Regions from separate parts of the Sporosarcina sp. Y1011 genome, predicted to be linked through region 1. Evidence: riboswitches for the same ligand, from Rfam matches in the RefSeq annotation. Region 1 holds a riboswitch; each other region holds the start of a gene.
The links. Region 1 has a riboswitch for S-adenosylmethionine ahead of metA (homoserine O-acetyltransferase MetA). Riboswitches for the same ligand answer to the same signal wherever they lie in the genome.
Positions count from the first base shown of each region.

Region 2: it holds a riboswitch for S-adenosylmethionine, as region 1 does, so the genes downstream of both, metK (methionine adenosyltransferase) here and metA (homoserine O-acetyltransferase MetA) in region 1, are expected to answer to the same signal.
Region 3: it holds a riboswitch for S-adenosylmethionine, as region 1 does, so the genes downstream of both, AC25Y5_RS11615 (MFS transporter) here and metA (homoserine O-acetyltransferase MetA) in region 1, are expected to answer to the same signal.

Region 1 covers NZ_JBYHFP010000001.1:128,144-136,384, reverse strand. Annotated here, with positions in the region: gene AC25Y5_RS00695 (YczE/YyaS/YitT family protein) at 1-558, opposite strand, end outside; gene AC25Y5_RS00690 (NAD(P)-dependent malic enzyme) at 819-2,012, shown strand; gene AC25Y5_RS00685 (DUF421 domain-containing protein) at 2,287-2,748, opposite strand; gene AC25Y5_RS00680 (hypothetical protein) at 2,960-3,718, opposite strand; gene metA (homoserine O-acetyltransferase MetA) at 3,779-4,687, opposite strand; SAM riboswitch class I at 4,856-4,962, opposite strand; gene AC25Y5_RS00670 (hypothetical protein) at 5,101-5,280, shown strand; gene AC25Y5_RS00665 (PP2C family serine/threonine-protein phosphatase) at 5,518-6,189, opposite strand; gene AC25Y5_RS00660 (NUDIX domain-containing protein) at 6,186-6,941, opposite strand; gene AC25Y5_RS00655 (spore germination protein GerW family protein) at 6,972-7,337, opposite strand; gene AC25Y5_RS00650 (SIMPL domain-containing protein) at 7,383-8,033, opposite strand.
Region 2 covers NZ_JBYHFP010000028.1:11,329-19,569, reverse strand. Annotated here, with positions in the region: gene AC25Y5_RS18235 (methyl-accepting chemotaxis protein) at 1-992, opposite strand, end outside; gene AC25Y5_RS18230 (histidine phosphatase family protein) at 1,155-1,781, opposite strand; gene AC25Y5_RS18225 (alpha/beta hydrolase) at 1,778-2,572, opposite strand; gene AC25Y5_RS18220 (gamma carbonic anhydrase) at 2,687-3,199, shown strand; gene metK (methionine adenosyltransferase) at 3,306-4,502, opposite strand; SAM riboswitch class I at 4,694-4,812, opposite strand; gene pckA (phosphoenolpyruvate carboxykinase (ATP)) at 5,000-6,586, shown strand; gene AC25Y5_RS18205 (alpha/beta hydrolase family protein) at 6,734-7,519, opposite strand; gene AC25Y5_RS18200 (NUDIX domain-containing protein) at 7,509-7,970, opposite strand; gene AC25Y5_RS18195 (transposase) at 8,017-8,241, opposite strand, start outside.
Region 3 covers NZ_JBYHFP010000009.1:263-8,503, forward strand. Annotated here, with positions in the region: gene AC25Y5_RS11610 (molybdopterin oxidoreductase family protein) at 1-1,910, opposite strand, end outside; SAM riboswitch class I at 2,074-2,164, shown strand; gene AC25Y5_RS11615 (MFS transporter) at 2,290-3,540, shown strand; gene AC25Y5_RS11620 (2-hydroxy-3-keto-5-methylthiopentenyl-1-phosphate phosphatase) at 3,937-4,611, shown strand; gene AC25Y5_RS11625 (1,2-dihydroxy-3-keto-5-methylthiopentene dioxygenase) at 4,636-5,148, shown strand; gene msrA (peptide-methionine (S)-S-oxide reductase MsrA) at 5,196-5,729, shown strand; gene AC25Y5_RS11635 (hypothetical protein) at 6,671-7,333, shown strand; gene AC25Y5_RS11640 (DUF6792 domain-containing protein) at 7,382-8,241, shown strand, end outside.

The DNA of each region.
Region 1 (8,241 bases):
AACAATGATTGTTCCAATGCCAATAGGTCCTCCAATAAAAAATGCCAAAACTAGGATAAATACTTCCATCACTGTTTTTGTTACAGCCAAACTTTTTCCTGAAAGTGATTGTAAGGCCATCATCAAGTTATCCACAGGATTTCTAGCAAAACTTGATTGAAGTTTAAAGCAAATACCTATTCCAATAATAACAATTCCTGCTGTTAATAAGATGATTCGCATAGCCATTCCGGTTACCGAGTACGTAGAAAATACGATTAGCAACCAAAAATCGATAAAAGAACCAATGATTAATATTGTTATAATCGCTGAGAAATCCGGTACTTTTTTTAGTAGGACACTATTTATAATGATCAATAGCACGCCAACAATAAAGACCCAACTTCCTACCGTGAATCCAATAATATCTGAAAGCCCCACATACAAAGCATCCCAAGGTCCCGCACCCAAATCAGAAAGAATCATTAAACAAATCCCTAAAGACAATAATGCAAGTCCTATTAAATAAAACAAACTAATAATTACTATATTTTTCATAAAGTCAGCATCTACTTTCACATTTCTAATCTTAGTTGCCTGCCCCTTTTAATGTACCATATTTTTTTCTTGAAGATTCATTATTTCCGATAATTTTATTAAATGAGCTTTTTTTCGAATTTTTTTTGATTTTAAGCAAACACTGATATAAAAGCAATGTAAGCGCTCCATTCGCTAAATTTTCTAATTGTACAGAATTTTCACTCTTGCATTATTATCTGCTTCATGTTAATAATTTATAACAACAGATAAAAACACTACAATGGAATGGGGTATGTTAAATGACGAGTTCTTACCGGTCATCTTTAGAAATGCATCAAATTCACAAGGGCAAAATGGAAGTTATTTCAAAGGTTCCACTTGAAAATAGTAGGGATCTTAGCCTAGCTTATTCACCAGGAGTTGCAGAACCGTGTATAGAAATTGCCAAAAACCCCAACGCAGTATATGACTACACAATCAAAGGGAATTTAGTAGCAGTGATTACAGATGGATCTGCTGTGTTAGGTTTGGGTGATATTGGACCAGAAGCGGCACTTCCTGTAATGGAAGGTAAAGCTCTATTGTTAAAGAGATACGCCAATATTGATTCGTTCCCAATCTGTTTAGGTACAAAAGATGTGGACACCATCGTCCAAACAATCAAAGCTATAAGCCCGACATTTGGCGGAATTAATTTGGAGGACATTTCAGCCCCGCGCTGTTTTGAAATTGAAAAGAGATTACGCGAGGAATGCAATATCCCGGTATTCCACGATGATCAGCATGGTACTGCTATCGTCGTCGCCGCAGGATTAATTAATGCTATGAAAGTCGTCAAAAAAAATATGGCAACTCTTAGAATAGCTGTAAATGGAGCTGGTGCCGCCGGGATTGCAATTGTAAAACACCTGCTGAACATTGGTTTTGAACAAATTGTCATCTGTGATTCAAAAGGCATTATTTACACCGGCCGTCCTGAAGGCATGAATCCGACTAAAGACGAAATTGCACAAATTACAAACCCAGACGGTCTACAGGGGTCTTTACAAACCGCTATGACAGGTGCTGATGTCTTTATTGGCGTTTCTGCTGCTAATATTTTATCAAAAGATGATATCGACTGCATGAACACAGATCCAATTATCTTTGCTTTAGCTAATCCCGACCCTGAAATTGCACCTGCTTTAGCGAAGGAATTAGGGGTACGTATTATGGCAACAGGTAGATCCGATTTTGCAAATCAAGTGAATAATGTGCTTGCATTTCCAGGTATTTTCCGAGGCGCTCTAGATGTGCGTGCAACTGAAATCAACGAAAGCATGAAGCTTGCAGCTACTTTTGCCATTGCTTCTGTCATTGACGATTCCGATTTGCATGAAGACTATATTGTTCCTGATCCTTTTGATGAACGCGTTGTAAAAGCGGTCACAGAAGCTGTGAGTAAAGCGGCAATAGAATCAGGGGCTTCTGCCCTTTCTCTCGCTGTCCATTAAATAGAACCAGTATAAAAACGTCGTAAAAAAGGGATATCTCCCTTTTTTCGACGTTTTTTTCAACTTTCCACATTTTTCTTCATTTCAATTTGGAGACTGCCGTCCGTTTGTACTTCTGCAAAGAAAACGTGTTCAACTTTACCAACACCCTGCTTTTTTTATTGTTCGTACAAGCACTCTTCCGTCAGATTCAGCTCTCTTAAATTCCTTGTAGCAATTTTCCCTTCTGCAATTAGTTCAGTCGGAATATATTTGGGAGCAGGAGCGTTAGCATTTACGTCTTTTTTTGTAGCCCCCGTAATTCCACTTTCTTTAAGACACTTAACTGTCCATTTGCTTCAAGAAGCGCATAATGGACGTTTGTATATGTAAAAATATTTTGTTCACGCAACATCATCGTTAAATCATTTAAATGCAGACGTAATTTCTTCATTGACTCTTCAACGAGTTTTCCTTCATATATGACAATAGTCGGCTGATCATCTAGTATTATTCGTGATTTCTTAGATTTAAATGCAATATAACTCATTAGCATTGTCAAAAATGCCCACCAAATCATTGAGATTACCCCATATAAAAATGGCGTTCTGGATTCTCCTGCTATATCCGCTGCAATTGACCCAATTGTAATACCGGTAACATAATGGAAAAAAGTTAGCTGAGAAATTTGCTTTTTCCCTAAAAACCGGGCAAGTATAAGAAGGACTAGAAATGCAGACGTTGTCCTAATAATCATTTCCAAAAATCCACTTCTAAAAATTTATCCAAAACCACACCTCCACTATAGAGGAAGTGTTCCATTATTACCTATCGCCTATACATGTAAGTATCTTGAAGTTTAATTATTAAAAAGAGAGCACATCCAATAGCCATGTGAAATGACTGTTGGACAGCTCTCTCTATATCAATTACCATGCTTGAATTCAAATCAAGTGAGCGTCACCTGTTCATTCAGTATTTTCCTCTTTTTCTTCCTGCTTGTGATTTAACATGAAACGTGTCGAATTTTGTTCCTGTCCGCTCAGTACTTTAGGAACGCGCGAAGTTGTCGTATTATAGCTGCCTTCTATTTTTCTTGTTAAAAAGGATGTTCGCTCGTAAAGGGCAGAGCGGAGATTATCCAGTTGTCTAACTACCTTCTCCAACAATCCCTCTTGGTTGTCCAACCTTATGATTACATCCTTTTGAACGTTCTTATGCTGCGAAAATTGGTGAGATAATTGCTGTTGCTGATTCATCTGCTCATTTATTTTAAAGAGTACTTCCTCGTTTGCAGATGTAATTATTTCAATGCGCTTTATAATTTCTTGATTTGATTGACTTATCCCCTTTACTTGCACATTACAATCCTGATTCAAATTTCTCAGGTTCCAAAACCTCTCAAGAAGCACTTGATTCTTATCTTCTAATTTCGAAAACGAATTTTGTGCCCCCTTCTCAAAATTTTCCCGGCGGATATCATTTTCTTTTAATTCCGATAGTTGATCATGAATTGATATCATTCGATTTGATTGTGCTTTACTTTGTCGTTTCAGTAAGTTCTCCATCATATTAAACCGGCGGTTGGTTGTTTCGGTCGCTTCCTTCTGTTCTTTCATCCATTCCGCTAAAGGGTCTAATTTGAAGTGTTCTTGATTTTGGTTTTTAATGTCCTCATTATTTTTAAAGACATTCGGATGCCCTTTTTCATTGATAAACAACCCCACACTTTTTCCCCCTTTGTCGTATTATCTTATGCACTATACGATAAAAAGGTCATTAAACAGTTATTCCCACACATAAGGCGTTTCTTGATAGACATAATAATTAAGCCAATTTGAGAAAAGCAAATGAGTATGTGAGCGCCATGTGTTCAAAGGTTCTTTAGTGGGATCATCATTCGGAAAATAGTTTTGTGGTATCTCAATGTCTACCCCTCTTTTAAGGTCACGTGCATATTCCTCCGCAAGTGTATCCGCGTCATATTCCAAATGACCTGTAACCATAATATGTTTGTTGTCTTTGGAAAGGACTATAAAAGCTCCTGCATCTTCAGACTTGGCGAGTAGAAGTAAACGAGGGTCATTTTCAATTTCTTCTATTGAGACAGACGTATAGCGTGAATGCGGCGCTCTGAATTCATCATTAAAGCCTCGTGAAAGATTGATGGTAGGATCGGATAAACGATGTGTAAAAACGCCTGAGCATTTTTTCGGCAATTCAAATTTCCCGATTCCATAATGATGATAAAGAGCTGCTTGAGCACCCCAACAAATATGTAAAACTGATGTTACATTTAATTTTGACCATTCCATAATTGCCGTTAATTCTTTCCAGTAGTTAACATCTTCAAATTCCAAATGCTCAATGGGTGCACCGGTAATGATCAAGCCATCGAAACGGCGATGTTTCACTTGTTCAAATGTCGCATAGTATGCATCTAGATGTGTTTTACTAACATTTTTCGAATCATGTGTTGCTGTATTCAAAAATGTAACATTTACTTGCAACGGTGTATTTCCCAGCAATCGTAGAAGCTGTAACTCAGTTCTTTCTTTCTCAGGCATTAAATTTAGAATTGCAATAGTCATAGGACGTATATCTTGAGATGTTGCACGTTCTTCATCCATCACGAATATTTTTTCCTTCTTCAATAGTTCTACTGCCGGTAATTGTTTCGGTATATTGATTGGCATTTGTCGTCTCCCCTTTTCGATTTTATATGTATGATTTTTTAAATAGCGGTAGGCTCCTGCAACTCGATGCAATTCATCTTGAAAACCTTATAACTTCCTACCTTTTTAAAATATAAAAAACCCTTTTTTCTGTAGGATAAGAAAAGAGGGTTCTTTTTAGGCTCTAAGCTCTTATCTCTCAAGAATTGATCTTGTTGGAGGTAGCACCTTCCTGACTAGGTCAGAGGTTGCTGAAGCTTCACAGGGCCAATTCCCTCTGCTTCTCTTGATAAGAATATTTAATTAACTTCCATTATACTACTTAACTTACTATTGTAAAAGGTCTTTTTCTATTGCAAAAATTTTCATCGGATAAATCCCTCTTATAAAGCCACCTTAACAAAGTACTTATTGAAATGAAAGGAGCTGTTACAATGGGGAGAGATGACAACAAAACTGGCGGGAACAATGCGCGTTCGTTACCGCAGACACCGAAAAACCAAAAAATAAAACCTGGTGACATGAGTGAAGAAATTGCTCGAGAGTTTGCTGAACTGAGTTCCCTGAAACCAAAGCGTGAACGCATGAATCCAAATGAAAAGAAAAGAAAATGAGTAACCTAAACAAAAAACTGTAAGTAAAACGATGAACCCTCGCGCCAGCGTCATGCTGACGCGGGAGTTTATTTATACTCAGTCTGCTTTCTGCGCTTGCTTTAAATCTGCCTTCATCCCCTATAATCGCTCGGGATGCTGCCTTCCTTTTCTACTTCCACATTCCATGCAACAATTGTTGTACTGTCTCGTACATTTTGTCTTTCAATTTCCTTTAACAACTGTGAAATACCTTCATCAAGTTTTTTCATTCAGCTCAGCAACAAGATTTAATGGATTCGAAAAAGGTTCGCCTGGGCATTCCACCAAACCGTCAGTCGTCAAAAAAATAAGGTTGTTCCCTTTTCTCAATTCTCTTGTTCCTGAAGTGTAGCATGGTACTGCTTGCTCAAACGTATTCACCTGACCAATCCACTCGAAGAATTGCCTTTGGTTGAGTTGAAATTGGTTCAGCGCAATCAGATCCGGATGCAATACGTATACTAGGCAATCTCCAACGGAAAACCACCATACATAATTAGCTTTCCTCACTACGATAAGACAAGCCGTTTCTCCTGTGACACACCTGCATTTGTCCAAAAACTTCTCGGATTGAAAAATTTCAAGGAGCTTCACTTCCAAATATTTAAAATCCAGAAAACCCTTTATGTTTATAATCTCTACAAAATCACTTTTAAACTGTTCAAGTGTATCAATGACAAGTTTCGCACTTTCGGCACTTTTATGTGCATCCAAAATAGCCGCGAATTCCCAATCCTCATTTTGCCAAATAACAAAGCCATCCTCATTCTTGGTTTGTCCCGCTGAAGAATTACCTCCAAAACGACCAACTGCCATACGATTAACCCACCGAACATCCCGTTCATCGATAAAGTCCTTTTCACTTCCAACCCAAGAGTGATTATTCATGAACGCTCGACCAATCGATATGGCCTCACTTCATAACCCTCATAGGCAATCGTCACTTTATTCAAGGCATCCTTCACTCTAGAAACGAATTGCGGGCGTTTTATCCAGTCTTCTACTTGTTCTTTATCAAAGTCAACAAATTGTACGTCAATCGTTTCAGGAGGCTGCGCAGCCGTCACACCAGAAATGACTCTCCCACGGAAAACTATACAGATGATGCCCGCCGTGATATTTTGATAAACGCCGACCATGTCACCGATTTCAGCGTAGTTGCCTGTTTCTTCTAGCACTTCCCGTTTAACCGCTTCTTTTAACGTTTCACCTGGCTCGACTCGTCCACCCGGCATTTCATATGTATCATTTCGGTGATTGTTCCGTACAAGCAATACCTGTCCTTCCTCATTTACAATGTAACCACTAACAGCAACAATCTGTTTAGATTGCCCATAATCCCCTGTTGAAGTGAAAAACTCTTCATTTGATGAGGTATATAACGAACCGAATGTTTTTCGATGTCTTTGCGCTTGTGAATGCATTTTAGAAGCTCGGATGGCGGCATCCACCGTTTCATAATGTGCTCTGCTATCGTATGACCATAATGCCATAATCTCCGTCAGTTCTTCATTAACCCACCGTCCAACCAGCTGCGCCCCATGCGTCAGCTGATTCGGTAGCAAATAGGTGTGGAAAAACTGTGTAAACGTTTCGTACATCGGCGGTTCTATCTTGTACGTTTTTCTGCGATACAGCATATAATGATTCTCCCTTAAACAAATACATATTTAACGAGCATTTTTCAATAACCGAATTAGACCCAATGTGAAAACAGAAAAGAGTATTAAAGTGAATTTAGGGTCAATGATAGGTCTAAACCTAACTTTTTCCGAATCTATTTCATAGACCCCTAGAGGTCGGATGGCAATACGCCCCCCACCTCCTTCTCCTTGGCCTACCGAAGAATTTCCAGTTTCTTCCGAATAACCCCCTCCCCCGCCAACGATATAATTGAGCTTTGCTACAGGAAGAACTTTTTTGTTTTTAAATTCAACCGGTTCACCGAAAACCAACGATACGTCCCGCTGCCGTCTAAATTTTTCAAATATCCTTCCAACTGGTGATTGGTATACAGCAGTTTTTTCAGCGTCCATTTCTCTCCTACTCTCTTAAGTTTTCGTCATTACTGGGATTCCGTTTTAATATTGAAATTCAACTCTTACAGTAGCGTTAATCGTGATTTGTCCTTGTTCAATCGGAGTTGCCACTGCCATTTCCTTCGCTGAAAAAGAACGATATAAGATGGGTTCTGCTTTTAATTCTTCTACAATTTTAATTGGCTGAGGGTCAAGTTGCAGCTGCATTGTCGCAGCAATGGTTTGCGCTTTAACGAGAGCATTTTTCAATGCTAGGCTCAATGCTTCTTGATAATGAAGTTGTTCATCTTCAACAGTGAACTGAATGTTTGAAACCCTGTTAGCCCCGTTTTGAACAGCCACGTCTATCACATTTCCAACTTGATCAATATCTGAAATTTTTACAGTGATTGCATTTGTCACTTCGTATCCTCTAAATATTTGTTCACCTTCAATATAGTCATATTCAGGAAGTATATTATACGAAACTGTTTGTATATTTTTCCTTGCAATTCCTAATTTTAATAATGATTCAATGACTTGATTCATCAAATAAGCATTTTCTTGCTGTGCATGGCTAAGTTGTTTAGCTTCTGTAATTACTTCCAATTGAATTTGAGCTGTATCCGGGGCAACTGAAAGACTCCCAATCCCTGTAACAGTCATAACGCGATGTTGCCGTCGACTCATTTGTTGTGCATACGGATAATACATTTGCCTCCACCTTTCCTGAGCATCATTATGCTTCTTTAGATAGTATGCTAATTGCTTGGAAAAGATAATTGAAGTAGTACTAAACAGAGAAACGAAACCTAACTTCTAACGGAGATGCATCCATTTTTCGAGAACTTCAAAAACATCTGCATTGGATTTCTTACCAAATATTATAATGATTATAATAACCTAGAAAATGGATGTTTAA
Region 2 (8,241 bases), on a different contig from region 1:
TTTAAATCCCCATCAGCCATTTTGTCCATTGCCGATTGTAACGTATAAAGAGGTCTGATAAGCCGTGATATAAGTATCCACAAAACAACAATGACGGCCAATTCAGTAATAAGCGCTATGATTAAAATTAGATTGCGCGCCTCAGTTATGGATCCTTTTATGGCACCTACATCATAAACCGTTCCAATTTTCCAGTCAAAACCATCCACTGTCTCATAAACGCCAATCTTTTTTCTACCATTTTCAGTAAACTCGATTACTCCGTCTGTTTTCCCATCTGTATACAGTGAGGCAACATGTTTCTCTTCGATGCTGCTCTCTCCTTGCGTAACAGGATGAACGACAGCTACGCCTGTTGCATCATAAATGAACTGATAACCATCGAAGCCAGGATCCGTTTTGCCGATTCTGTCAGATAGAGATGTTAATAGAAGATCGACCCCAATTGCTCCGACAAATTCGCCATCTTTCATTATTCCTTTTGTTACCGTTATGACGTAGCCGCCCGTAAATGCGTCAATATAAGGATCTGTCCAAATGACTTCGTTAGGACTTTTCTTTGCCAATTGATACCATCCTCGTGAAGTCGGGTCATATCCTTCCGGCGGAGGAGTGTCCCCAGAAAGTTTTGTATGTTTATTTTCAAATCCAAAAAAGATTGCTTCAGTTTCAGATAAATTATTTCGATAAGTTAGGAAAGCAACATCTATCCCTTTGTCTAGCGTAGCCGTTACATTTTCTTTTCCAGTTTGTGTATCGATATAATCAATAACGTTACTGTTTTCTGACACCATTCCTAAAGCATATTCATATTGCATCAGAAAGTTATGTATTGAATAATTCATTTCTTTAATAGTGACTTGACTGTTATTCAATACATTTGCGGTAGCATTTTTCTCCATCTGCGTACTGACAACGCCATAAATGAATAAAACCGAAACAAAAAATAGTAAAAAAACGCCAGCTACAATTTTTGTGCGAATTGATTTCATCCTATTTCCCCTTTTCATTATTCCTTTTAGTTCAAGTATAGTCTAAAAGACTCTAAGACTGAAGCATTATTTTATTATTTGATCTATTCCAGAATTGCATCGCCTCAACGGTTCAGATAGTATTTTTCCTCAAAAAAAATAACGCCATTAGCTGGCGCTTTGTTAATCAACCATTTGTAAATGCTTCGTACAATTAAATAATTCGCACATGTTTCTTTCTTCTCGAAGCTCAATGATTGTAAGTGAAGTATTTTCAAGATTATCTCTCAAGTCTTTATGGGGAACTAGTTCGTTGATCAAACGGCCGAGAAATCCACCGTGACTAACAACTAGGATTCTTTTTCCAGGATATGCCGCGTTCATTTCCTTAACAAATTCCAAACCGCGTGAGACAATTTCCTCTTGCGGTTCGAACCCTAGTTCAAGCTTTCTCCACGAATGACCCCATTTTGCAACGCGCTCTGTTTCCGTCATTCCTTCAATTAAGCCACCCCCTGATTCACGCAGACGGTTGTCAGCTATCAGAGGAATTCCAATACTACTTTCAGCAATGATTTCTGCTGTTTTTGCTGCCCGCATTAAGGGACTTGTGTAAATGAAATCCCATTGTTCGCTCGAAAGCCTTTTTGCCACTCGGTTAGCCATTTCAATTCCTTCTTCGTCAAGCGGGATATCAGTACTCCCTTGAGCACGTCCTTCTTTATTCCACGTAGTGACTCCATGCCTCACAAATCCAAAAGTCGTAATATTAAACACCCCTTTGCTAGAAAAATTTACTGCTGTTCTCACACGACGTATCCAACAGATCTCAGTACATTATTCATAAATGACTCCGTATATAAGTAAACTTCTTCTCGTTCTGGTTCCTGATAAATATCATGGTACAAATGCTTCCATTGCTTGTACTGTAATTCAGATAGATTTTGCCTAATGAGCCACTTCTTCACAGTGGAGGTATCCGTAATTTTATCTTCCTCTGCAATGTGCATTAAAACTGGAGTATCATGCATGTTTCCTTCGTGCTGTACCACCAATTTCATGAATGCCTGTAACTCTTTGTACCAAGATACCGTGCTTTCAGTGCCATAATTCTCATCTGACCGTATTTCTTCATATAACTCACTGTTACGAGTCAACATTTCAACATCGATTTCATGATCCAGCTTAGTAGAAGATGAAAGTTTAGTCAGTACGTTCGAAAATTTCGGCGGTTGGTGACGCAGCGCCAACCAAGGCGAGCTGAATACAACTCCTGCACACTCAATTTTCTTTCTTTGCAAAAGACGCATGACGAACGTCGCACCCATTCCATGTCCTATAATAAAAAAAGGTAGATTATCACCGAGACCGACCTCTATTAACTTTTCCACATATTTAGTGTATGTATCAACCTGTTCGTTGTGGATTTTCCCTTGACTTTCTACTCCGTGTCCAGGTAAATCACCTGCCACGACATGGAAACCACTATTACGAAGCTTCTGAATTAGCCAAGCATTTCTACTATGATGTTCGTACACATTATGAACGATCGCCACGACAGCTTTAGGCTGTCCTTCCGCTTCCCATTTCCACACGGTCATCTTCCCCTTACCTATTACATTATTTTCTTTCTATTGTTTAACTCTTAACCTTCTATAAAATCCTAATCTTTGTTACGATAATTATACACTACATAAAGAAATGAGGAGAGTTGAATGATTTATCCCTACAAAGATAAAACACCCGTAATCGATCCATCCGTATTCATTGCAGATTATACAACAATTTCTGGAGATGTAACAATTGGTGCCGAATCGTCAATCTGGTTCAATACTGTGATTCGCGGTGATGTCTCAGCTACAATTATTGGACGTAAAGTGAACGTGCAAGACTTGTGCTGCCTACATCAAAGCCCACACTCTCCACTAATCCTTGAGGACGAAGTGTCGATTGGACACCAAGTTACTCTACATAGCTGCACAGTAAGAAAAGGAGCGCTGATTGGCATGGGCTCCATCATTCTAGATGGGGCTGAAATCGGCGAGGGGGCATTTATTGGAGCGGGCAGTCTAGTACCGCCCGGTAAGAAGATTCCACCGAATATGTTAGCACTCGGTTCACCGGCAAAAGTTGTTCGAGAACTGAATGAAGACGACCGTGCAGATATGGAAAGAATTGTTCGTGAATACGCGGAAAAAGGGCAATATTATAAGAGTCTACAAAAGTGATGTATTGCCGCCATTGATTGGCGGCTTTTTTTATTGAAGGATAATAACACACGATAAAAAATGCCGGAAGCTAAGGATGAGTCCTTGCTTCCGGCATTTTCAATAATTATTTCCCTGTTAATTCTTTCAATGTTGCAGCTTTATCCGTTTGTTCCCATGGCAGATCAACATCCGTGCGGCCGAAGTGACCATACGCTGCCGTCTGCTTGTAGATAGGACGACGGAGATTAAGCATTTTAATGATACCTGCTGGACGAAGGTCAAAGAGTTCACGTGTCAGTTCCACGAGTTTACTCTCCTCAACGGTACCTGTTCCGAATGTATCAATGGAAATCGATACAGGTTGAGCTACACCGATTGCATAAGCCAACTGGACTTCACAGCGGTCTGCAAGTTCTGCTGCAACGATGTTTTTTGCAACATAACGAGCCGCGTATGAAGCTGAGCGGTCCACTTTTGTAGGATCTTTCCCCGAAAATGCCCCACCGCCATGACGTGCATAACCGCCATACGTATCAACAATGATTTTACGGCCAGTCAGACCCGCATCTCCTTGAGGTCCACCTATTACAAATCGGCCAGTCGGATTGATGTAGTACTTTGTTTCTCCATCAATTAAATTAGTTGGTACAACTGGATTAATAACGAATTCCTTAATATCACTTTGAATCTGCTCAAGTGTCACTTCAGGATGATGTTGTGCTGAAATAACAATCGTATCAATTCTAACCGGTATATTATTTTCATCATATTCTACAGTCACTTGCGTTTTCCCATCCGGTCTTAGGTACGAAAGTGTTTCATCTTTACGTACTTGTGCAAGTTTAAAGGATAGTTTATGGGCTAAGCTGATTGGTAATGGCATCAGTTCTGGTGTCTCATTACAAGCATAACCAAACATCAAACCTTGGTCGCCTGCTCCAATATCTTCAAGTTCGTCATCTGTCATTAATCCTTCACGCGCTTCAAGTGCTTGGTCAACACCCGCAGCAATATCGGCTGATTGTTCATCGATCGCAGTGAGAACTGCAGACGTTTCCCAATCAAATCCGTATTTCGCTCGAACGTAACCAATTCCTTTAACAGTTTCGCGCACAACTTTTGGAATATCGACATATGTAGTCGTCGTGATTTCACCTGCTACGAGTACCAGTCCTGTAGTGATTGTCGTTTCACATGCTACGCGTGCATTTGGATCTTCCTCCAAAATAGCATCAAGGATAGCATCTGAAATTTGGTCGCACATTTTGTCTGGATGTCCTTCAGTTACCGATTCTGAAGTAAACAGTCGGCGGTTAGTCATGTCTTTTCCTCCTTATATCCTACGAGATTGATACGGTACTCATATGTCCCATGTAGAGTCCTCCCGGATTCAGGAAAGACTACAAGCCACTGCGAGCTCTATACACGAGGATAAAGGGCTAAACAAATTAAAAAGCCCTTCGCTCACGTACTAATACATGAGGAAAGGCATGATTTTAAAAGCACCTTTCACTCTTATCATACAAGGACTGTGCCTTGCTACAGGTTTGGCACCTTTGCGCAGACAATTAAGTCATTGCAGGTTGCCGGGTTTCATTGGGCCTGACCCCTCCACCAGCTCGGGATAAGAGTATCCGTTCAACTATATATGCTACGAAAAAACTTGTTCCCTGTCAAATTTCTTTGCCGATTTTACATCTAATTGCTTGAGATTTTGATTAATATAGATTATTATTCTTAATGTGTTATACTATTTAAGAAATGTGATGACATGACACCCAATTATATGGGACTATGAGTAAAGGACGGTACATAATTATGATTACAGCAAAGATTAGCGACGATCTAAATAACCTTCTTTCCGGTGAAAATATAAAAATTCAACTTTCAGTACCACAACTTGTTGAAAAAGCGATATCACGTGGAGAAGCTCAACTGACTTCCGATGGAGCAGTCACGGCTCGAACAGGGAAGTATACAGGTCGTTCCCCTAAAGATAAATATATTGTCGAGGAAGCGTCCTCCAAAGACAAAATCGATTGGGGCAGCGTAAACCGTCCGATTTCATCTGATGTATTTGACTTATTATATAATAAAATGCTTACTCACTTAAAAGTTAAAGACGAACTGTTCGTCTTCAAAGGATTCGCTGGTGCAGATCCAGCTTCACGTCTATCCATTCAAGTCGTGAATGAATTTGCTTGGCATAACCTATTCGTCCATCAATTATTTATTCGCCCGACTGAAGTAGAGCTCTTGGAACACGAAGCGCAATTTACTATCATTTCAGCCCCTTCTTTTAAAGCGGATCCTGCAGTTGACGGCACGAATTCCGAGACGTTCATTATTGTGTCAATGGAAAAACGTATCGTTCTCATTGGTGGTACTGAATATGCTGGTGAAATGAAAAAAGCAATCTTCTCTGTCATGAACTACTTCCTACCTGAAAATGGCATCATGCCGATGCACTGTTCTGCTAACGTCGGCGAAGATGGCGATGTTGCTTTGTTCTTCGGTCTTTCAGGAACAGGCAAAACAACACTTTCAGCTGACGCGAACCGCAAATTAATCGGCGACGATGAACACGGTTGGTCTGACACTGGTGTCTTTAACATCGAAGGTGGTTGCTACGCGAAATGTATCAATTTATCTCAAGAAAAAGAACCTGAAATTTTCGGTGCAATTCGTTTCGGGTCAGTTCTTGAAAACGTTGTTATCGACCCAGTAACAAACATTCCTAATTACGATGATGGATCTTTGACTGAAAATACACGTGCAGCATATCCAATTCAAGCAATCGATAACATCGTTGACCCTTCAGTTGCAGGTCATCCGAAAACAATTATTTTCTTGACTGCAGACGCTTTCGGCGTACTGCCTCCTATTTCTAAATTAACGAAAGAGCAAGCAATGTACCACTTCCTAAGTGGTTTCACTTCGAAACTTGCTGGAACTGAACGTGGTATCACATCACCTGAAGCAACATTCTCGACATGCTTCGGATCACCTTTCCTTCCGCTTCCAGCGACAGTATATGCTGAAATGCTTGGGAAAAAGATTGATGAACATGACGCGCAAGTATTCCTAGTGAATACAGGTTGGACTGGTGGCGTATATGGTGTTGGTAAGCGTATGGATCTTAAGTATACACGCGCAATGGTTCGTGCAGCACTCGCTGGTCAACTAAACAATGTTGAAACAGAAATAAACAGCATTTTCGGTCTTGCAATGCCTACAGCGATTGAAGGCGTTCCAACAGAAGTGTTAAACCCACGCAATGCATGGTCTGATGGAAATGCTTACGATTTTAAAGCAAAAGAACTAGCATCTATGTTCCGTGAAAACTTTAAGAAATTCGGTTCGGTTTCAGAAGAGATTACGTATAAAGGCGGACCAATCGCATAAGAAGAATGCTCTTAGTCTATATCCGATAGACTAGAGCGGCTCCATCCACTAGGAATGGAGTAAAGACAATCAAATCTAAACAGGGTAGCACATTTATTGTGCTACCCTGTTTTTTTATCATTATAATCAGTATCTATAATGATCTACTCACTGTCTCTTCATCCAACTCGTCAAATCTCTAACAAGCTGTGCATTCATGCCCGGTGGAATGAAATGCGTGTATTCTGGGAAGTACCATGTCTCGTATACTTTATTATGTTCACACAATGCGTTCTCCAATAACACAGCCTGTTGAAATGAGACGTTCTCATCAATCATGCCATGAATGATAAGAACAGGTGCAGTAATTTCATCTACGCGAAACAGCGCTGTCCTTTTTCTGTATTCATCAGGCACGCTGTTCGGCGTTCCACCGATAACTCGCTTCATCATCCGCCGCATGTCTTTCCGTTCTTTGTATGTAAAAATGACATCGGAAACACCCGACCACGTAACAACCGAAGTAATATCCTCACGAAAAATAGCGGTCCACAGAGCCATAATGCCACCTCGTGAAAACGCGAATAAGTGAATCCTCTCGACGTTTGTCATAGGATTTTGTTTCAGCACGTCTACGGCATTCAACGCATCCTGACGATCGGCACCTGCGAATTCATCCCGACCTTCCCCTCCACGGTTCCCACGGTAGTAAGGAGCGAATACAACGAACCCTTGCGCAGCAAACTGGGCAATTCGAGCTGGACGAACCATTCCTATATGTTGCATGCCGCCTCTTAAATAAAGGATACCTTCATAGGTTCCATGCGTAAGCGGTTGCGCCATAAGCCCTTTCACTCTCAACCCATCCGAAAAATAAGTGATTTCTTCAAGATAAACGTTTGGGTTTGGCGAAGGATAGGCTTTCCGATGAATAATAGTGCCATCATAACTCACGTGCTTCCACCCACTTTCTTAAAGCTTCCATTCCCGTACCTTTCATATGAAAACTTAACTCATCACACGCGTCCAGTTCCTCACTTGTCATCCATGTAGCGCCATTCGTTTCGTAAAGTGTTGGATTTTCATCAATTTCTACAACGCTTCCCGTGAATACGGCTTTACAGAATGTGATATTGCTTCGAACGACATATTCCGCAAAGTTTTGCACATCCGTAATTCTAACGCCGGTTTCTTCAATCGTTTCACGAATGGCCGCTTCTTCGATTGATTCCCCTTCTTCTGCTTTGCCACCTGGAAACTCGACACCACGCTCCAAATGACGAGTTAGAAGCCACTTTTCTTTATATTTCAATACAACAAGAACATGCCGAGCAGGCATACTAAATCGATTCTTTCCAAATGACAGCTCGACACGGCCACCGTTTACATCATTAAATGTCAGCATTAAAATCCCGTCCTTTCGTTCATTTTAACGAAGGACAGGATGAGTATCAACGAAAATAAGGAAGTTCTTCGATGAATCGCTTCGATGGCTCATCGGTGAACTCATGGATAAGTGCATAAATCCTCATCGTACGTTGATCGACCTTTTCATTATTCCGGCCATAATAATACGGTAAAAACGGTAGATGCGACCTAATAAAGTTCCGAATTTCAAGTTCATCTATCTGTGAAAATAAACGATTGAAAACGGGAATATGTTCTTCTGTGATTTT
Region 3 (8,241 bases), on a different contig from region 1:
CTCACAACAACGCCAGGAAGGACTTGCTCACCGACAGAAACAGTAAACTCACATTCTCCGCGCTCATTCCATATGCGGACAGCCGCCCCGTCTTCGATACCTCGACTTTCCGCATCCAACCGATTCATGAACAACTTAGGCGCTTTTTCAAGCTTGATATGTTTTTCATTGTTCGAAAAAATCGTATTCATGAAGTTATGATTAATTGCAGGTACATAAAGCAAAGGATGATCGGAATCCTGAATAATCGGGATATACGTAGGAAGGGCCGGGAATCCTGCTGATTTCATCTGTTCCGAATACAACTCGATTTTTCCACTAGGTGTCTTTAAATTGTTCAAGAAATCGCCGGTGCCGCTTGCTTTCATATAGCGTTTTTCCTTTAAGGCAGCATACGACACTTCGGATAAATGAGGATTGGACAGATGGCTTAACGCTTGATCAACCATTTCCTCATCGTTATCTAGAAATGGTTGCTCGTCAAAGCCCATTGCTTGCGCCAGTAATCTGAAAACGTCCGGGTTGGATTTACTGTCCCCGTAAGTTTCGATGACGGGTTCCTGCAAATGAATGTAGTGATGCCAGAAGGATGTATAGATGTCCGTGTTTTCGAAAGCGGATGTCGCTGGCAGAACAATGTCCGCGTACATGGCAGTGTCTGTCAAAAACAGATCATGAACAATTGTGAATAAATCTTCACGGGCTAAGCCATTCCGTACTTTATTGGCTTCCGGTGCGACAACGGCGGGGTTGCTATTGTAGACATACAATGAGCGAATCGGCTGTTGTTCCTCCATTAATGCTTGTCCCAATAAATTCATATTGAATCTGCGCGTTGGCACTACCTGAAGTTCGGGACGTTCGAGTGCGGCAGTATTATGCGTCAAATAATCGGAATTCGATTTGAGCGCCCCTCCGCCTTTCAATGCCCATTGGCCTGTCAAAGCAGGCAAACAGGAAATCGTCCGGACCATCATTCCACCGTTATCATGATGTTGCAGCCCATTGCCAATGCGAATCATGGAAGGGGAGACGGTCCCGTACATGCGTGCGAGTTCATAGATGTCTTCCTCTGGCACGCCCGTAATGGCGGAAACCGTTTGCGGGTCGTAGTGCAATACATGTTCCTCGAGCTCTTTATAGCCGATTGTATATTGTTCCAAAAACGATTGATTGACCAGCTTTTCTTTATAAAGAACATGCATGATTCCGAGTGCAAGCGCTCCATCAGTTCCGGGAAGAATGGGGATGAACCAATCAGCCATGCGTCCGGTCTGGTTTTTATGGACGTCAATGACGACGATTTTAGCACCGTTTTTTCTCGCTTTTTGCGCGATCATGATTTGGTGCATATTGGTACTGACGGCATTGATGCCCCAGAAAACAAATAACTTCGTTTCCGTCATCTCTTCCGGATCCGTTCCAAAACGTCCGCCCATCGTGTAATTGTAGCCAACCTCGCCAGCGACTGAACAAATTGTCCGGTCCAGTTGACTCGAACCAAGGCGATTGAAGAAACGGCGATCCATCCCTTTGGAACTGAGTTTCCCCATATTGGCATAGAAACTGTAAGGAAGAATCGATTCCGGACCTTCTTCAGAAATCAGTTTTTTCCATTGATCTGTGATGGTTGTAATGGCTTCTTGCCAACTGATTGGAACGAATTGTCCATCGCCTTTTTCCCCGACGCGTTTTAAAGGGGAAGTAATCCTTTTTGGGTCATAAAGGCGTTCAGTCATATGTCGAACTTTGTTGCAAATACTGCCTTTTGTGATGGGATGATCGGGATCACCTTCAATTTTAACGATTTCCCCGTCTTCTTTATGAATAAGCAATCCACATTGGTCTGGACAATCCAGTGCACAAACCGAAGGGACAACACCATTTTTTATATCAATATACGATTTCATAGCAAAAATCCTTTCAAACAAACGATTTATGCTAGACAGTATAACACATATCAAACTATTTTTTTAGAAAGTTTCGATAAGTGGTTGACTTAAGATTAATTATTCTATACAGTTAACTCATTAGTTTAACTTCCGACACTGTTCGACCAATTTCATAGTTTTTTTTCTATCGAGAGAAGTTGAGGGACTGGCCCTATGAAACTTCGGCAACATAATTGTGCCAAATCCAGCAAGCGTAGCTTGAGAGATAGAAAGGGTAAAGCATATTTATATTGCGCTAGCGATGTATGCCACCAACTCTTTCTGTCTTTACAGAAAGGGTTTTTTTATTTTTCAATCAATTTGTCCAACATCTATAAATAGAAATGGAGAGAACAGTATGTTAGAAAGAATTGGAATTACGAAAAATTTAGGATGGGGCTTTTTCGGAGTCATGCTGTTCATGATGGGGGACGGAATTGAAGCCGGCTGGCTAAGTCCGTTTTTAGTTGAAAGCGGGTTGACCATTCAACAGTCAGCTGCTATTTTCACAGTCTACGGAATCTCAATCGCGCTGTCTTCTTGGTTTTCAGGCGTCTGTGTAGAGGTATTTGGTCCAAAACGTACAATGGCAATCGGGTTAGCCGTCTATATTATCGGTACCGCAGGGTTTATCACGTTCGGTTTTTCAACGATGAATTATCCGATTATGCTTCTCACTTATTTCATTAAAGGTTTCGGTTATCCGTTATTTGCCTATTCTTTCTTGACATGGGTCATTTATAAAACTCCACAAAACAAATTGAGTTCTGCCGTTGGTTGGTTCTGGTTTGCGTTTTGTGCGGGAATGATGGTGCTGGGCGCATACTATTCAAGTTTCGCTATCCAGCACCTTGGTTACATCAATACAATGTGGACATCTATTTTCTGGGTATGTCTCGGTGCTTTCTTTGCTTTAGTACTCAATAAAGACAAGTTCCAAAAGAAAAAACTCGCGAACAAAAAAGAAGCAGTCACGGAATTATTGAAAGGTATCACCATTTTGAAAACAAACAAACGGGTTGCTGCAGGTGGAGTTGTCCGCGTTATCAATAGTTTAAGTGTCTATGGATTCCCGGTATTCTTACCGATGCATATGGCGCAACATGGCATTGAAACTACTGCTTGGCTGCAATTATGGGGAACGTTTTTCTTAGGAAACATCATTTTCAATTTAGTCTTCGGCTTCATTGGCGATAAATTCGGTTGGAAAAACACAATCATTTGGTTTGGTGGAATCGGCTGTGCGATATTCACGCCACTTCTGTTCTATGTACCAGTGATTACAAATGGTAGTATTCTCATGACGAGCATTGTTGGGTTCATCTGGGGCGGCTTGGTAGCGGGCTACGTTCCAATCGGTGCCCTGGTACCATCCGTTGCAGGTGAGGATAAAGGCGCAGCAATGTCCGTGTTGAACTTTGCCGCGGGTCTGTCTACATTCGTAGCACCAGCAATCGCTTTAGCATTTATCGGGTTAGTTGGAGCGGAAGGGGTCGTGTGGATTTTCAGTGCACTCTATGTAGTGAGTGCGATCATCGTGAAATTCATTCGTATACCGGAAGAGGAAGAGCGAAAGGCACAGGAAAAAGCTTCGCTGGTTACCTCGTAAAACCAATGTCGGGTAGGCATTGATTGACAAAGTTATGGGTAGATGAAATAATCACAATTAATTGAAATAAATACTAGATTTCTTATCTAGGTAGAGGGACACGGCGTTACTTCTTGCTTTGTGTTGTTGTAGATAAGAAGATGTATCAATGACCTCTTCTTCTAATAGAAGGGGTTTTATCTTTATTCAGCAGAAGACTCTCACCTCCATATGTGGTAGATGAATGCGGTTTTGTTATCCTGTTCAGTAGGTGTCCAAACGCCCGCTGAAAAAAGATAAAGCCTCCGGCGGATGTCACAGATTTTGAAAGGAGTCAATCGAGCAAGCTCGATTCAAAATCTGGACGCAATTACGCCGAGGCGTAATTGATTGATAGATAGCAAGGAGGATATATAGATGAGTGCAGAGTTCAATCCAGTAATTTTTTGTGATTTCGATGGTACAATTACGATGAAAGATAATATTATCAATATTATGGACAAGTTTGCTCCACCGGGATGGGAAGCGATAAAGGACGATATTATGGCGCAAAAGGTGTCCATTCAAAAAGGGGTCAAAGAACTCTTTGCTTTATTGCCCACTTCCCAAAAAGAACAAATCGTGTCGTTCGTTTTGGAGGACGCGGAAATCAGAGAAGGTTTTGGTGAATTTGTTCAGTTCACCCGCGAGAAAAACATCCCGCTCTATATCGTAAGCGGCGGCATCGACTTTTTCATTCACCCATTGCTTGAACCATTCGGGCCGTTCGATAAAGTCTATTGCAACGAAAGCGATTTTTCAGGAGAACACATCAAAATCCTTTACCCGCATGAATGTGATGAGAACTGTGTAAATCAAGGCTGTGGTTGCTGTAAGCCGACAATTATTCGCGACAACACGACCGAACAGCAAACGAGCATTGTCATCGGTGACTCGATTACAGACCTAGAAGCGGCAAAGCTTGCCGATATCGTTATTGCTAGGGATTTCTTAATCGAAAAATGCGTGGAATTGAATATTCCTTACTCCCCGTTTACTAACTTTCATGACTGTATTCGGATCATTGAAGCCCGCTTGAATGTGCAAGTATAAAAAAATGTCAGAGGAGAGATAAAAATGGCGACAATTACAATTCAAGGAACAAACGAAGTTATTGAAACACAAACAGAGGTTGCAGCATTTCTGGAGCAACAAGAAGTCGTTTATGAGCACTGGGATATCGCAAAGCTACCCGAAAACCTTCGTGAAAAATTCAATTTAACGGATGAAGAAAAAGCAGAAATTCTAAAGGCTTTTAAAACAGAAATCGACGACATTTCAGAACGTCGCGGTTATAAAACAGCAGACATTATCTCACTATCAGATGCGACACCTAATTTGGACGAGCTTCTGAAAAACTTCGAACAAGAACACCATCATACAGACGATGAAGTACGTTACATTGTCAGCGGACACGGCGTATTCATCATCCAAGGAAAAGACGACCGTTTCTTTGAAGTGCATCTTAACCCAGGCGATTTAATCTCCGTTCCGGAAAACATCCGCCACTACTTCACACTCGCTGCCGATCGCAAAGTAGTAGCTGCACGCATCTTCGTAACACAAGAAGGATGGGTACCGGTTTACTAAAAGAGGAGTTTTGTACACTCGCTATATAATGAAGGGAGATGTTGACAATGACTGAAAAAAAGTTTGAGAAAGCTGCATTTGCAGGCGGATGCTTCTGGTGCATGGTGAAACCATTTAAAGAATGGCCAGGCGTCCAAGACATCGTGTCAGGTTATATGGGCGGACATCTCGATAATCCAACGTATGAAGACGTGAAAAAAGGCGATTCCGGCCACATAGAAGTCGTTGAAATCACTTTTGACCCTGCCTTATTCTCATATGAAAAGTTGCTCGAAGTATTCTGGCAACAAATCGATCCAACAGACGCAGAAGGTCAATTCCACGACCGTGGCTCATCTTACACAACCGCCATTTTCCACTACACAGAAGAGCAACAGGAAATTGCTGAGAAATCAAAAGCCAACCTAGCGGCAAGCGGCATTTTCTCTAAACCCATCGTCACAGCAATCCGTCCCGCAGAAACCTTCTACCGGGCAGAAGAGTACCATCAAGATTATTACATAAAGGAAAAAGAACATTACACAGACAACCGTGCCCGTTCTGGCCGCACTGAATTCATCGCGGAGCACTGGGGAAAATAATAAGGATTGGGTAGAGTGTCAGACATTTGCTTGGCGCTCTGCCTTTTTTTGTTGGGGAATGGGGGGATGACGCTGTGGGAGTGTGGGAATCGCTCATACGACCGCCCGAATATTGCGTGCGACCGCTCGAAATTCGTGGCAGACCGCTCATATATCGCATGCAACCGCCCGAAGCTCGTGGCCGACCGCCCGAATATGGTATGCAACCGCCCGAACCCCGTGGCAGACCGCTCATATATCGCATGCAACCGCTCGAAGCTCGAAGTGGACCGCTCGAATATGGCCGCTAACCGCCCGAACCCCGCATCTGACCGCCCATATAACGAGTACAACTGCCCGAACCACCCACACCACCGCCCAAACACACCACACCAAATCAAGTAACCACTCCACTATTCCAAAAACAAAAACCCCACCTAATTCCAGTACCAAATAAATCCCTTCATTTCAAGCATCTTTATATCGAGGTATATATTAAATATTCAAAAACTTAAAATGTATCCAAAGTAACAAGTCTAGAGTGGGTATATCGGTATTTTATCAAAAAAGTACCAGTTTACTAGAGTTTAAACAACTTTTTATCACTTTATAAAATAGAGACTACATGTTTAAGTGGGCTAAATTATCTAGGCCTAATTCGTTAGATATTGGTGTTATTTGACAGTAGGTTAGCCGAGTGTTATTTATTATTAGAATGAAACTAGCTTATTAATAAAAGAGTCAGAGAAAATCACGCAATACTTAAATTTGTCGGCTAGTGATAATGACTTATTTAAATTGCCTGGACAATCTATGCAGCGTACTCCGGAGTTGTCAGATTTATTTTGCGAAGCCGTATTCCACCGAGATTAAATGCCTACATGAAAAACACATACAAATAATTTACAAAAAAATACAAACCAACTTACAAACGAAGGGTACAATTGAAAGGAGACTATGAGTTGAAACGATTACTAATTCCAATCTTGATAGTATTTGCGATTTTGATAGGGGGATGCACAGGTATGGAGAAATCAGGCGCTAATGAAGAAACAACAAAGGAACTTCCGGATACAATTGCCGTACAAGACGAATACACACGCTCATTCCTCGTTTCAACAGACGAAGTTGCAGAAGGGCATTATGCTTTTAAGCCATGGACAGAGGCATATACGATGTGGATACCTGTGGATGCTAAACTATCCGAAGGGCTTTATGAAAAACGAGAAAAGCACTGGGAACGATTTTCATATGCGTGGCTAGATAACGAAGAAAATCTATCCTATGGCTTATTTGGCCAATTTGAAGATCGACCTGACTCTGAGAAGGTAGGTTTACAACACTTGTCTGACTACGCTCAGTATGAGGGTGAATATAGTAAAAGCGACGATGAAAACAATATCTATTATTATGGCAAAAGTGTTCATGAGACTGGACAAGAAGGGGAAGAAAAAATTCCCGTCTATTCACATATAGGCTTCATCAAACATAAAAACAGTGATAAAGCATTAGGGCTAATGTTTGATCACCATTGCAGTGATTGGACAACAAATTGTAATGCAGATACAAAAAGTATTGAAGATTATTTTTGGAAATTAGTCAAATCAGTAAAATTTGAGGATTAAAGCAGATGATGAGTGCACTATCGAAGTCTTGCTAGAAGGGAGGACAAGATGCGTAAATCAAATGACGAACAACTAGACGTACTCGACTCCGCTATTCTTAAAGCGCGCATTGCGAAATTAGAATATGGAACTGTAGAGGATGGCGAATTCACTTCAATTTCGATAGAGGAAATACGTCGCGTTTATATAGAAGAAACAGGTCTGGAACCGCCAAATGGGATTACTTTATATAAATCCGATGACTTCAAAAGTGAGGGAAGAGATAGCGGTTTCGATGGGACGGTCATTCATTTCTTTGATCCAGAGAAGGGCATTAATCAAAGTTATACGATACCTCGTGGCTCTGAGCAAGTAGAGAGTGGTGGAGAGGGAGATGGGCAACCGCTCGACTGGATATACAATGGATTAGGGATTTTCACTGGGAAAGTAAATGATCAATTGCAAGATGCGAAGGATTTCGAGAAATGGGCAAGTGAAGAAATAAATAAGGTTATTGAAACCGAAAATGATCTAAGTATTCCTGAACTGAAAAAAAATGGCATTGGTCATTCACTAGGCGGCAACCACATTCAAATGCTGCATTTATTGGGGGCAGATTTTGACGGAGTCTATGCATTAAATGATGCGGCACCAACCGTCTATCAGCTTGCCGCAAATGATCCTAAATTTTTTAGGGATATCCGAAGAGAGTTTAGACAACCATTCCAAGATGTCGATGAACTTTACAAACTCGACCCTAATCAACTCCGTACATTCACATTAAACTACTACAAATCAAAAGGCATACACATCGAGCATATTACGTCCGAAGAAGATGCGCTCTATCCTTTACATCTTACTAGAGGTTTTATACGTTTCGGGAATGAACAAGTAGTCAATACGAACCCTGACTTAACAGGCCTAGATAA